3 regions of the Sporosarcina sp. YIM B06819 genome follow, and region 3 is predicted to be linked to each of the others. Evidence: riboswitches for the same ligand, from Rfam matches in the RefSeq annotation. Region 3 holds a riboswitch; each other region holds the start of a gene.
What was found. A riboswitch is a leader RNA that binds a small molecule or an ion and turns the genes downstream of it on or off. The one in region 3 is predicted to bind thiamine pyrophosphate.

Region 1 (3,285 bases), on a different contig from region 3:
GAAAAAAGTTAAACTTAAAATCATAATTAGTAAAATCGCGACAAACACGCGATCTGTTTTAAAAGAAGATGAGGCTAGTGTCATATAGACACCGATTCCTTTATTGGCACCGAGCCATTCTGAAATGACAGCGCCCATGACGCTATAGGTAGCTGCAATTTTTAAACCGGAAAAGAGAGAGGGAAGGGCATAGGGCCATTGCAACTTCCAAAAAATTTGCCGATTTGTTGCCCCTGTCATTTTCATATAATGCAATAAATCTCGGTCCGTTTGCCGCAAACCATCTAATGCGGCGATGGTAATTGGGAAAAAGCACACGAGTACAATAATAATCACTTTCGGCAACATACCGAATCCGAACCAGATGACGAGCAAAGGTGCCAACACGATAATCGGAATGTTTTGCGATAATATCAGTAACGGATAAAGGGCTTCCTGTAACACGGGTAGACGGAATAGCACTATGGCAACAGCTAGGCCTACGATGACGCCAATCGCATAACCAGTAAGTGTGAGACGGATAGTCGATAAGATATGACCAGAATAATGCGTCCAACCATGAATGACTTCTTGCCATACTTGTGTAGGGACGGGGAGTAACCATGCTGGAATATCAAATAGGTGACCGGCTATTTCCCATAGGATAAGTAAAAGGATGATGACCAATGTTGGTCGCCATCCTTTTTTTAATAAGTGTTTCAACGGTATTTCTCCGTCAATTTGTCCATGGAAGCACCATCTGGCTTATAAAATATTTTTACTTGTGAAATGATACTTAGTGAACCGATTGCAACCATGCGCTCATTCATTTTTTGTACAATAGCGAGTAACTCCGTCAAGTTACCTTCCATTGTCGTTTCTAGTGGTGATACTTGGTAAGGGACTCCAGACTCATCAATGACCGCAATAGCAGCGTCGACGTAAGGAATCACATCTTCTCCATTGGGTGTTTTCGGTATGATTTGAATACTCAACAGTGCGTTTGTCATAGTAACGCCTCCTTATTTGGGTAGAAATTCATTGGTAAAAGCATCTTCTGCGATAAATTCGCCGTCTAGTAAATCATTGTCATTCATCCACTCAGCGTAGTTTTGCCAAGTGCTCAGCTGTTGCTCACCCCAACGCGGTGCGTCGTCTTGGTATCGCGAAGAAATCCATTGCTGGCTTGCTTTGACGAGTTCTTCATCTAGATCAGGAACCGCTTTCGATAAAATCGATGCTGCTTCATCTGGATTGGCAATGGCGAATTCGTAGCCTTGCGTAACGGCCTTAACAAAAGAACGAACAGTGTCTGGGTTGTTGCTAATCATTTTTTCACTTGTCGTAATGACAGGCGTATAATAGTCAAGCTTGTCCGAGAAATCTTTTAAGTACTGCATATTTAGGTCAACTCCACGCAGTTCGGCTTCGATGCCTGTCCAGGCATAGTAAATCCATGCGAAGTCAATATCACGTTCGACTGCTGTGAAGAAGTCAGAATTCCCCATGTTGATAAATTCAACTTGCTCGACATCTGCCTGTTCTTTGTTCATTAATGAAGAAATGACCGCTTGTTCAACGGGAGCACCCCAGCCCCCATAGGTTTTTCCTTCATAATCCTTCGGGGATTCAATGCCGTCTTTCTTCAAAGAAGCAAACCCTGACGTATTATGCTGGAGAATGGCTGCGATGGACACGATAGGAATTTCTTGTGCACGTGCTTCTGTCAGCGATTCTTGTGCGCCAATGCCAAATTGTGCTTTATCTGCTGCTACAAGCTGGTCAGCACCTGCTTCACCAGGTAGCATTATTTCCACATCAAGTCCTTGTTGTTTAAAAAAGCCTTTTTCCTGTGCGACGTACAAGCCAGTATGGTTTGTATTTGGGGTCCAATCGAGTACAAATCGGATTTTTTCTAACTCGCCGTCTTTCTTTGATTCATTGCCAGTATCGGCACTACATGCTGTTAATAAGACACTTAGCATGACGAACAGCCAAACTTTTCTCAACTCTATTCCTCCTCTTAAATTCATAGCAATTACGCGTGAACGGTTGTCGCGGAAATCAATTACGCCATGACGTAAATCCGTACTGAGGTTTTATGTGTATTCTACTGAATAAACGCAAAAATGCGTTCTCCGGGCAACCGAAGAACGCATAAACAATAGACATAGCTAATGAGTATGTTCCCTCCGCTGGTGTCAACCAGATCAGGTTCTAAGGGTCTATACTTTCTGAGTAAATCTCAACCAGCTTGACTGGTCCCCCCACATAATTGGAATCATATGAATTTTTTTTAGTAATACATCTACTACTCTGCCACATTCATGCGAAGGAAGCAAGTACCAAATAAATAGAAGGGGATAAGGAGTAGAAATACTCTATGTAAATCGCGGCACTACTAGGCAAATCCCTAGTCGGATGGGCGTCGTATTATTTTCCACCTTCCGCCGAAAGTGCCCCTTACGCGGGACAGAGATGTGCCGCCCCTCTGTGAATAGTAGTATATCCATTTTTGCTAGATAATATTCCATGGAATAGAAAAAAGGACCAGGTATGTGATGACCCGATCCTTCCGCATTTCATTATTTACGAATCTTCTTAATCTCGTCAGCTACAAACTGTACACTCGTTCCGATGATAACTTGAATACTATGGGATCCGACAATGTTGATGCCAGGTACACCTGTGCTTTTGATCTTCTTTTGATCAACTTTATCCATATCTTTTACTTCGATACGTAAGCGTGTTATACAATTATCGACAGAAGTAACGTTAGCGTCTCCGCCTAGACCGTCATAAATTGTTGCAGCCATACCTGAGTATTTATTGCCCCCAGCTGAAGCAACTGGTCCGTCTTCTTGGATATCCTCATCATCTTCACGACCAGGCGTTTTCAGGTTGAATTTGACGATTAGGAAACGGAAAATCACGTAGTAAATAACTGCAAACACTAAACCTTGGACGATTAACATATAAGGCTGGTTAGCAAGTGGGTTTCTTGAACTTAAGAACATATCGACAAAACCAGCACTAAATCCAAACCCTGATGTCCAATGGAATGAAGCAGCGATAAATAAAGATAGACCTGTTAAAGCAGCATGAACAATATAAAGTGCTGGAGCTAAGAACATAAATGCAAATTCAATTGGTTCAGTAACACCTGTAAAGAATGCAGCAAATCCTGCTGCTATCATCAATGATGCTGTTTGTTTTTTACGTTTTGTTTTTGCAGTATGGTACATAGCAAGAGCAGCAGCTGGTAAACCAAACATCATAATTGGGAAGAAACCAGCTTGGTACATA
Region 2 (3,285 bases), on a different contig from region 3:
AGCCGAACCATAGAACGAAAATAGGTGCAAGTGCGATAATGGGAATCATTTGGGATGCGATGAGAATCGGATAGAATGCCTTTCGTACGCCCGGACTGGCAGACATCCACACTGCTATTATGGACCCTGCAACGATTGAAATGATAAGCCCGATGATGATCGTTAGCAAAGTCGCTGGCAAATGATTCAGTAATAATACTTCCTTTAGCTCCCAAAACCGACCTAAGATTTGAATGGGAGAAGGCAGGATGAACGGTTTGTCGTAAAGGCGTGCACCTAGCTCCCAAAAACAGACGAACAGTATGAAAATCATAAGGGAAGAAGTATTTTTCATACGTGTACCTCGCTCCGCAGATTACTAAGCAACCGCTCTTTCAGTTCGAGCATTTCGGGATGATGTAAATCAATACGTGTTCGTCGTCTTGCAAGAGGTACTTCGATCTCTTCGATTGAATTGACCGGTTTATTTTTCAATAGAAAAATACGATCGGATAGAAATAAGGCTTCTTCGACATCATGGGTTATGAATAAAACCGTAACTTGTCGCTTTTTCCATTGGTCGATCAACCATTCCTGCATGGAGAGCCGTGTGATGGCATCGAGTGCTGAAAAAGGTTCATCCAACAGTAGTAAGGGATTGCCAGACAAGACTGCGCGTAGAAAAGCTACACGCTGTTTCATACCACCTGATAATTCGGCTGGATAACGGTCTTCTGTTCCGGCAAGCCCAAATTCATGCAATAGTGGCTGGACCAGTTCACGTGCGGGCTGCTTATCCATCCCTGAGATTTCAAGTGGGAGGCAGGCATTTTCTAAAATGGTTCGCCACGGTAGAAGTAGATCTTGTTGTGGCATATAGCCTACTTTTCCAAGGCGATTGCCGTCTGGATTGTCCGCAAGTGAAATGGTCCCTGCTGTAGGTTCATCCAACCCGGTAACAAGGCGGAAAATCGTACTTTTTCCCGAGCCACTCACACCGACAATCGAAATGAATTCGCCAGGATGGATGGTAAATGACAGTCCATCGAGTATGTTGCTAGCGGATGGATAATTAAATGAAATACGGTCAAACGCCAACATGAAAACTTTTTTCTCCAGGCCACATCTGTTTGTCGTTTGCCATATCCCAGAACATGTATTCAAAACGTGTCGTATTAAGGAAAATTTCTTCGAGTTTCAACAGTTCATGTTCAGGTTTACCAGCCGCAGCTTTATCCATCAATTCGATGCACCAACTAGCGAGTTCACCGAATTCGTCTGATGAATACATGCGGACCCAATCTCCGTATAACGGATGATCTTTGGCACCTGGAATAGCATTCAGCTCCTTGCCAATTTCCCAATAACTCCACGCACAAGGAAGCAATGCCGCAATGACTTCTGCAACTGTCCCATTTTGGCAAACATGCAACATATAATGCGTGTACGCAAGCACAATAGGGGACGGCTTTGCGGCTTCAAGTTCTTGTACCGAAATACCAAATCGTTGTGCATAGCTTCGGTGTAGGGCCATTTCGGTGTTCAACGTACCATCAAGTAGCGTTGCAAACTTGCCCATCGTTTCCAAATCGTCCGCTTTAACAGCGCCAATCGCAAACACTTTTGCGTAGTCAATTAAATACAAGTAATCTTGCACCATATAAAATCTAAATTTATCCGGATCGAGCGTCCCATCACCAATACCTTGCACAAATGGATGGCTATGATTCTGTCTCCAGATTGGTAAGGTCTTTTCAAGCAAGCGGTCAGTAAATTTCATAACTAAAACACTCCCTTTTTATTTTTATCCAATCAATCCGCCGGAGGCTTTAACTTTACTTGGAAGAATAAAGTTAAAAACCCACTCCTTGAAGAAGAAGTGGGTTGTGGACAGTCAAAAATATCCGGAAGATAGACCGGCAGAATTTCTTGTCAGCACCTCTTCCTTACGCTGGTATTAACCAGTTCAAGTTATAAGGGTCAAGGCACATGCCTCTCTCAGCTCTGTTAGAGCACCCCTAGCGGTGGATCTTATGCAATTGGACTTGCCCCCATTATAGGCATATGTAAATCACAAGGTCAACCATTAGTATGGAAATAGGAGGAAAAGTGGCAATGGATTCATTTTTTCGGCCTAGTCCTGTAAAGTAGTAGCAAAGAGGGTCGAAAGGGGACAAGACATTGAAATTTTTCCATACGGCGGATTGGCATTTAGGCAAACTAGTTCAAGGAGTTTATATGACAGATGGGCAGCGCTATGTGCTGGATCAGTTTATTGAAGCGATAAAAGAAGAGAAGCCAGATGCGGTTATTATCGCAGGAGATTTGTATGACCGGGCAGTACCGCCAACTGAGGCAGTTGCGTTGCTCGATGAGGTACTTGAAAAAATAATACTAGAATTGAAGACGCCTGTTCTTGCAATCGGCGGCAATCATGATAGCCCGGGGAGGCTGAACTTCGGTAGCGGTTTGATGCGGGCTAACGGTTATCATATTGCTGGTCAAATGGCGAAGGACATTGAGCCAGTCGTTCTGTCGGATGAATTCGGTGAAGTTCATTTCCACCTAGTGCCGTTTGCAGACCCTTCCGTTGTGAAACATCTTCACGATGATGCCACAATTTCCAATCATAATGATGCAATGAAAAAAGTAACAGAAAGTATTTGTGCAAACTTGCAGGAAAACGCGCGTCATGTTTTTGTTGGACATGCATTCGTGACTTCTCACGGAGAAAGTGAAGCGAACACGAGCGATTCGGAACGTCCGCTAGCTATTGGGGGCGCTGAATATGTATCAGCACATCTATTCGAGCCATTCCATTATACAGCACTCGGTCACTTACATCAGGCGCATTATGTGTTGAATGAAACTGTTCGCTATGCAGGTTCGCCCATGAAATATTCCATTTCAGAACAACATCACAACAAAGGATTTTTTGTTGTTGAACTTGATGCTGAAGGACAAGTGGTTGTTGAAAAACGGGAACTGATACCCCAGCATGATATGCGGACAGTGGAAGGCACAATGGAGGACATTTTATTGCATGCCATTAGTGAAGATTATGTATTCGTTAAGTTGCTAGATGACACGCCGGTTTTATTCCCAATGGAAAAGGTTCGGTCGGTCTATCCGAATGCAATGCATGTTGAACGGAAAATGTTTATGCCGTTAAGGAATGAAGAGAATGAACAGCGGATTGACCATGGAAAACAGGATGATGTGGCACTTTTTAAAGCATTTTACGAGGAAATGAAGGGTGAAGCGGCGGATGCGGAAACAGAAGAACTGTTTGCACAAGTGCTTCAC
Region 3 (3,285 bases):
CCTCTGTCATCCCCTTTAAAATAATGGTTCCACGCCAATACATTCGGATTCGTCACCCATCGATCTGCCAAAAAAGTTGTATAGCGGAATTGCCATCTATCCACATTCGGGCGGCGTATCCGATCTTGAACTGGCACCAACAATTCTCGCGGCTTAGCAATCCATTTCGACATTTCAAACACCTCGACCGCCGCCTTTTCTTTCGACGAAGCCGGATTGACTAGACCAAAAGCAGTTGAAAATATGGACTTACTGACATTAAATCGATCTTCCGACTGGGCTAGTGTACGCTTTGAGCGAATCGTATAACGGTAGGTTTCATCCAACGAAATATCCCGGTCCACGTAACAATTATTGTTGACCGTTGTCAGATACATATCATTACGAAACACGTCATAGTCCTCAACTTCACTCATTTCCTCCCACGACAAGGCGATTTGCGTCTTTGCAACAATCGTTGTCATGACAAGTGATTGAAGTGGGTTGTCCTTATTCTTCTGTTCAGCAAACGCCGATGTTTGCAACGCAATCACATCGACAACTTCCCCATTTTCTACGCGCTCAATCGCATATGTAAAGAGCTTTGCATGCTTAATATCACCATCACTAAACTCCGGTACAGTCCCCTCGTATACATGCTCCTCGTCCTTATAAACATGATAGATTCCTCCAACATCATTCCATGTGAATGAAATAACATCTTCCTGATGCACAACGGTTTTTATTTCAAAAAGCACCGGATTCACCTCCCTCATGATAAGTGTGAGGTACTTTATCCTCAGTTAAACATGGGGGCAAAATTCAAACTGTTTTACTTTCTCCTCCGATAATTGTATAGACAATCCCTCCGAAAATAAGAAAGATGCCCATAGTTTGCAGACCAGAAGGATGGAAATCTAAAATAATCGTATCAAGTAAAATGGCAACAACCGGGTCGACAAATACCAAGGCAGAGATGACAACTGTTGCTAATTTCCGGAGGCTATTGAAAAACAAATAATAAACAAATCCCGTATGTATTAAGCCCGTCCCAATGATGTATAGCCAGTTTGAATCGCTTAACCCTACGAATACAGTGAAGTTCATAAACGGAAATAACATCAAAATGCCAATCGAAGTTTGAACAAACGTCATTGCATACGCACTTAGCCCCGTAATCTCTTTCCCAATTAACATCGTCATTGCATAGCACACAGCTGAAAGAATAGCCCAGCCAAAACCCGAACCAACGAATTCTGTCAGCGAAGTGAAACTTCGTATACCGATAATGAAGACACTTCCTAGAAAACAAGTGATAATCGCCAGCAATGCTGTCACTGTCATCTTTTCTTTCAAAAATAAGCTGCCTATGATTAGTACAAAAATCGGTGCTAAATTATAAAGAGTGATAGCAACTGTAATGGACATTTCTTCGAATGCCTTGAATAAAAACACCCAATTCAACACTAAAAAGACACCACAAATAATCGTTTGCACAACTTCCCGTTTTTTCCAAACCTCCACTTTTTGTTGACCTGTGACGATCCAGCAGAAGCTTAAAAAAAGCGTGGCGCAAATACAACGAACAAATACTAATTCCACCGCAGGAATCCCAGTCTTTCCCGTGAAGAATCCAATTGAACCGAAAATTGCCATCGCCAGCGTCATTTGTAGCATCGGAACACCATTCAAATTGATCACCCTATACTTTATTAATAGTTTCATAATACTCTAAAAACAATATGTTTAACAAACTTATTTTAAAATGGTAACGAAAAATAATTTGTATCTTGTCAATTATCAATTTCATGTTATAGTTGTGATGAAAATAGAATATTTTTTGCCACTAGGGGAGTCTTGTAAAAGGCTGAGACGCATATAAATATGCGGACCCTTGGAACCTGATCTGGATCATACCAGCGTAGGGAAGTGGGACCGCGCTGTTTTTTATTGACCAAACCATCGTGGGCCGCTTCCTGATTGCAATCGGGAGGCGGCCTTTTTAATTTTATTCAGCGGGAATTCAAACCCCGCCGAATAGTGACCCAAAGCCTTCGGCGGATGTCACAGATTTTCAAAATTAGAGATACGAGGAGTGGGCAGGATGACGTTTTGTGAAGAAGTACGGTCGGAATGTGATGCGTTATGGCAAGGAAGCTTTGACCATCCATTTGTCAAAGGAGTTGCGGACGGCACGTTGCCGCTAGATGTGTTTAAGTTTTATGTGCAACAGGATTCTTATTATTTGTCCCATTTTGCAAAAATCCAAGCGCTTGGTGCTGTGAAGGCCAACAATTTGAAGACGACACAGCGTTTTGCGGTACATGCAGAGCAGACATGTAGTGCCGAAATGTCCTTGCACAAGTCATTTTTCACCATGCTAAAGGTAACTGAAGAGGAACAAGCCTCGTTTCAGCCTGCACCGACAGCCTATCAATACGTTTCGCATATGTATCGCGTAGCTCACGAAGGTGATTTAGCGGATATCCTTGCTGCGTTGCTACCCTGTTACTGGTTGTATTACGAAATTGGCGAACGACTAAAAGACGCTAAACCGAATCACCCCGTTTACGATAAATGGATTCAAACATACGGTTCTGAATGGTTTGAAGGGCTTGTACAAGAACAAATTTCCCGGATGAATGAACTGGCGGAAGCTGTTTCACCAGAGAGACGCCAGCAGCTAAAAGAACATTTCCATAAGAGTAGCTATTATGAATGGCAGTTCTGGGAAATGGCCTGGACGAAACAACAGTGGGCCATTCACTCATACGAGGGAGTGGTGAGCAAATGATCCAACAATTACGAACAGAACAACCACTCGTGCACTGCATCACCAATATTGTCGTTGCCAACTTCCAAGCGAACGGCCTGCTAGCACTCGGCGCATCACCCGTTATGGCAGATGCCGTAGAGGAAGCGGCTGAAATCGCTAGCATCTCGTCTTGTACCGTGTTAAATATTGGCACACTAAAACGAGAAACCGTAAAAGCAATGCTACTTGCAGGGAAAAGTGCTAATCAATATGGCAAACCTGTCATTCTCGATCCTGTCGGGGCTGGAGCAACCGCATTCCGCAAAGAATCCGTTTTAGGGATTTTAGATGAAGTCGATGTGACGCTCATCCGTTGTAATGCAGGAGAACTAGCCGCCATTGCAGGCGTGAAATGGGAAGCAAAAGGCGTCGATGCAGGTCAGGGAGATGCGGATTTAGCCACACTTGCGGAGGAAGTGGCACGTAGACACCACTGTATCGTCGCCGTTACTGGCGTAGTCGATATTGTAACTGACGGCAACAAAACGCTT

Region 1: another riboswitch for thiamine pyrophosphate. It lies ahead of R2B72_RS13675 (ABC transporter substrate-binding protein); the one in region 3 lies ahead of tenA (thiaminase II).
Region 2: another riboswitch for thiamine pyrophosphate. It lies ahead of tenA (thiaminase II); the one in region 3 lies ahead of tenA (thiaminase II).

The regions. Positions count from the first base shown of each region.
Region 1 is NZ_JAWLIQ010000020.1:5,695-8,979, forward strand. Features, by position in the region: gene R2B72_RS13665 (ABC transporter permease) at 1-702, opposite strand, end outside; gene R2B72_RS13670 (MTH1187 family thiamine-binding protein) at 699-989, opposite strand; gene R2B72_RS13675 (ABC transporter substrate-binding protein) at 1,002-2,012, opposite strand; TPP riboswitch at 2,150-2,258, opposite strand; gene nagE (N-acetylglucosamine-specific PTS transporter subunit IIBC) at 2,565-3,285, opposite strand, start outside.
Region 2 is NZ_JAWLIQ010000001.1:95,271-98,555, forward strand. Features, by position in the region: gene R2B72_RS00520 (ABC transporter permease) at 1-334, opposite strand, end outside; gene R2B72_RS00525 (ABC transporter ATP-binding protein) at 331-1,080, opposite strand; gene tenA (thiaminase II) at 1,067-1,759, opposite strand; TPP riboswitch at 1,906-2,009, opposite strand; gene R2B72_RS00535 (exonuclease SbcCD subunit D) at 2,161-3,285, shown strand, end outside.
Region 3 is NZ_JAWLIQ010000011.1:121,079-124,363, forward strand. Features, by position in the region: gene R2B72_RS09295 (DUF3238 domain-containing protein) at 1-737, opposite strand, end outside; gene R2B72_RS09300 (DMT family transporter) at 802-1,680, opposite strand; TPP riboswitch at 1,818-1,924, shown strand; gene tenA (thiaminase II) at 2,084-2,773, shown strand; gene thiM (hydroxyethylthiazole kinase) at 2,770-3,285, shown strand, end outside.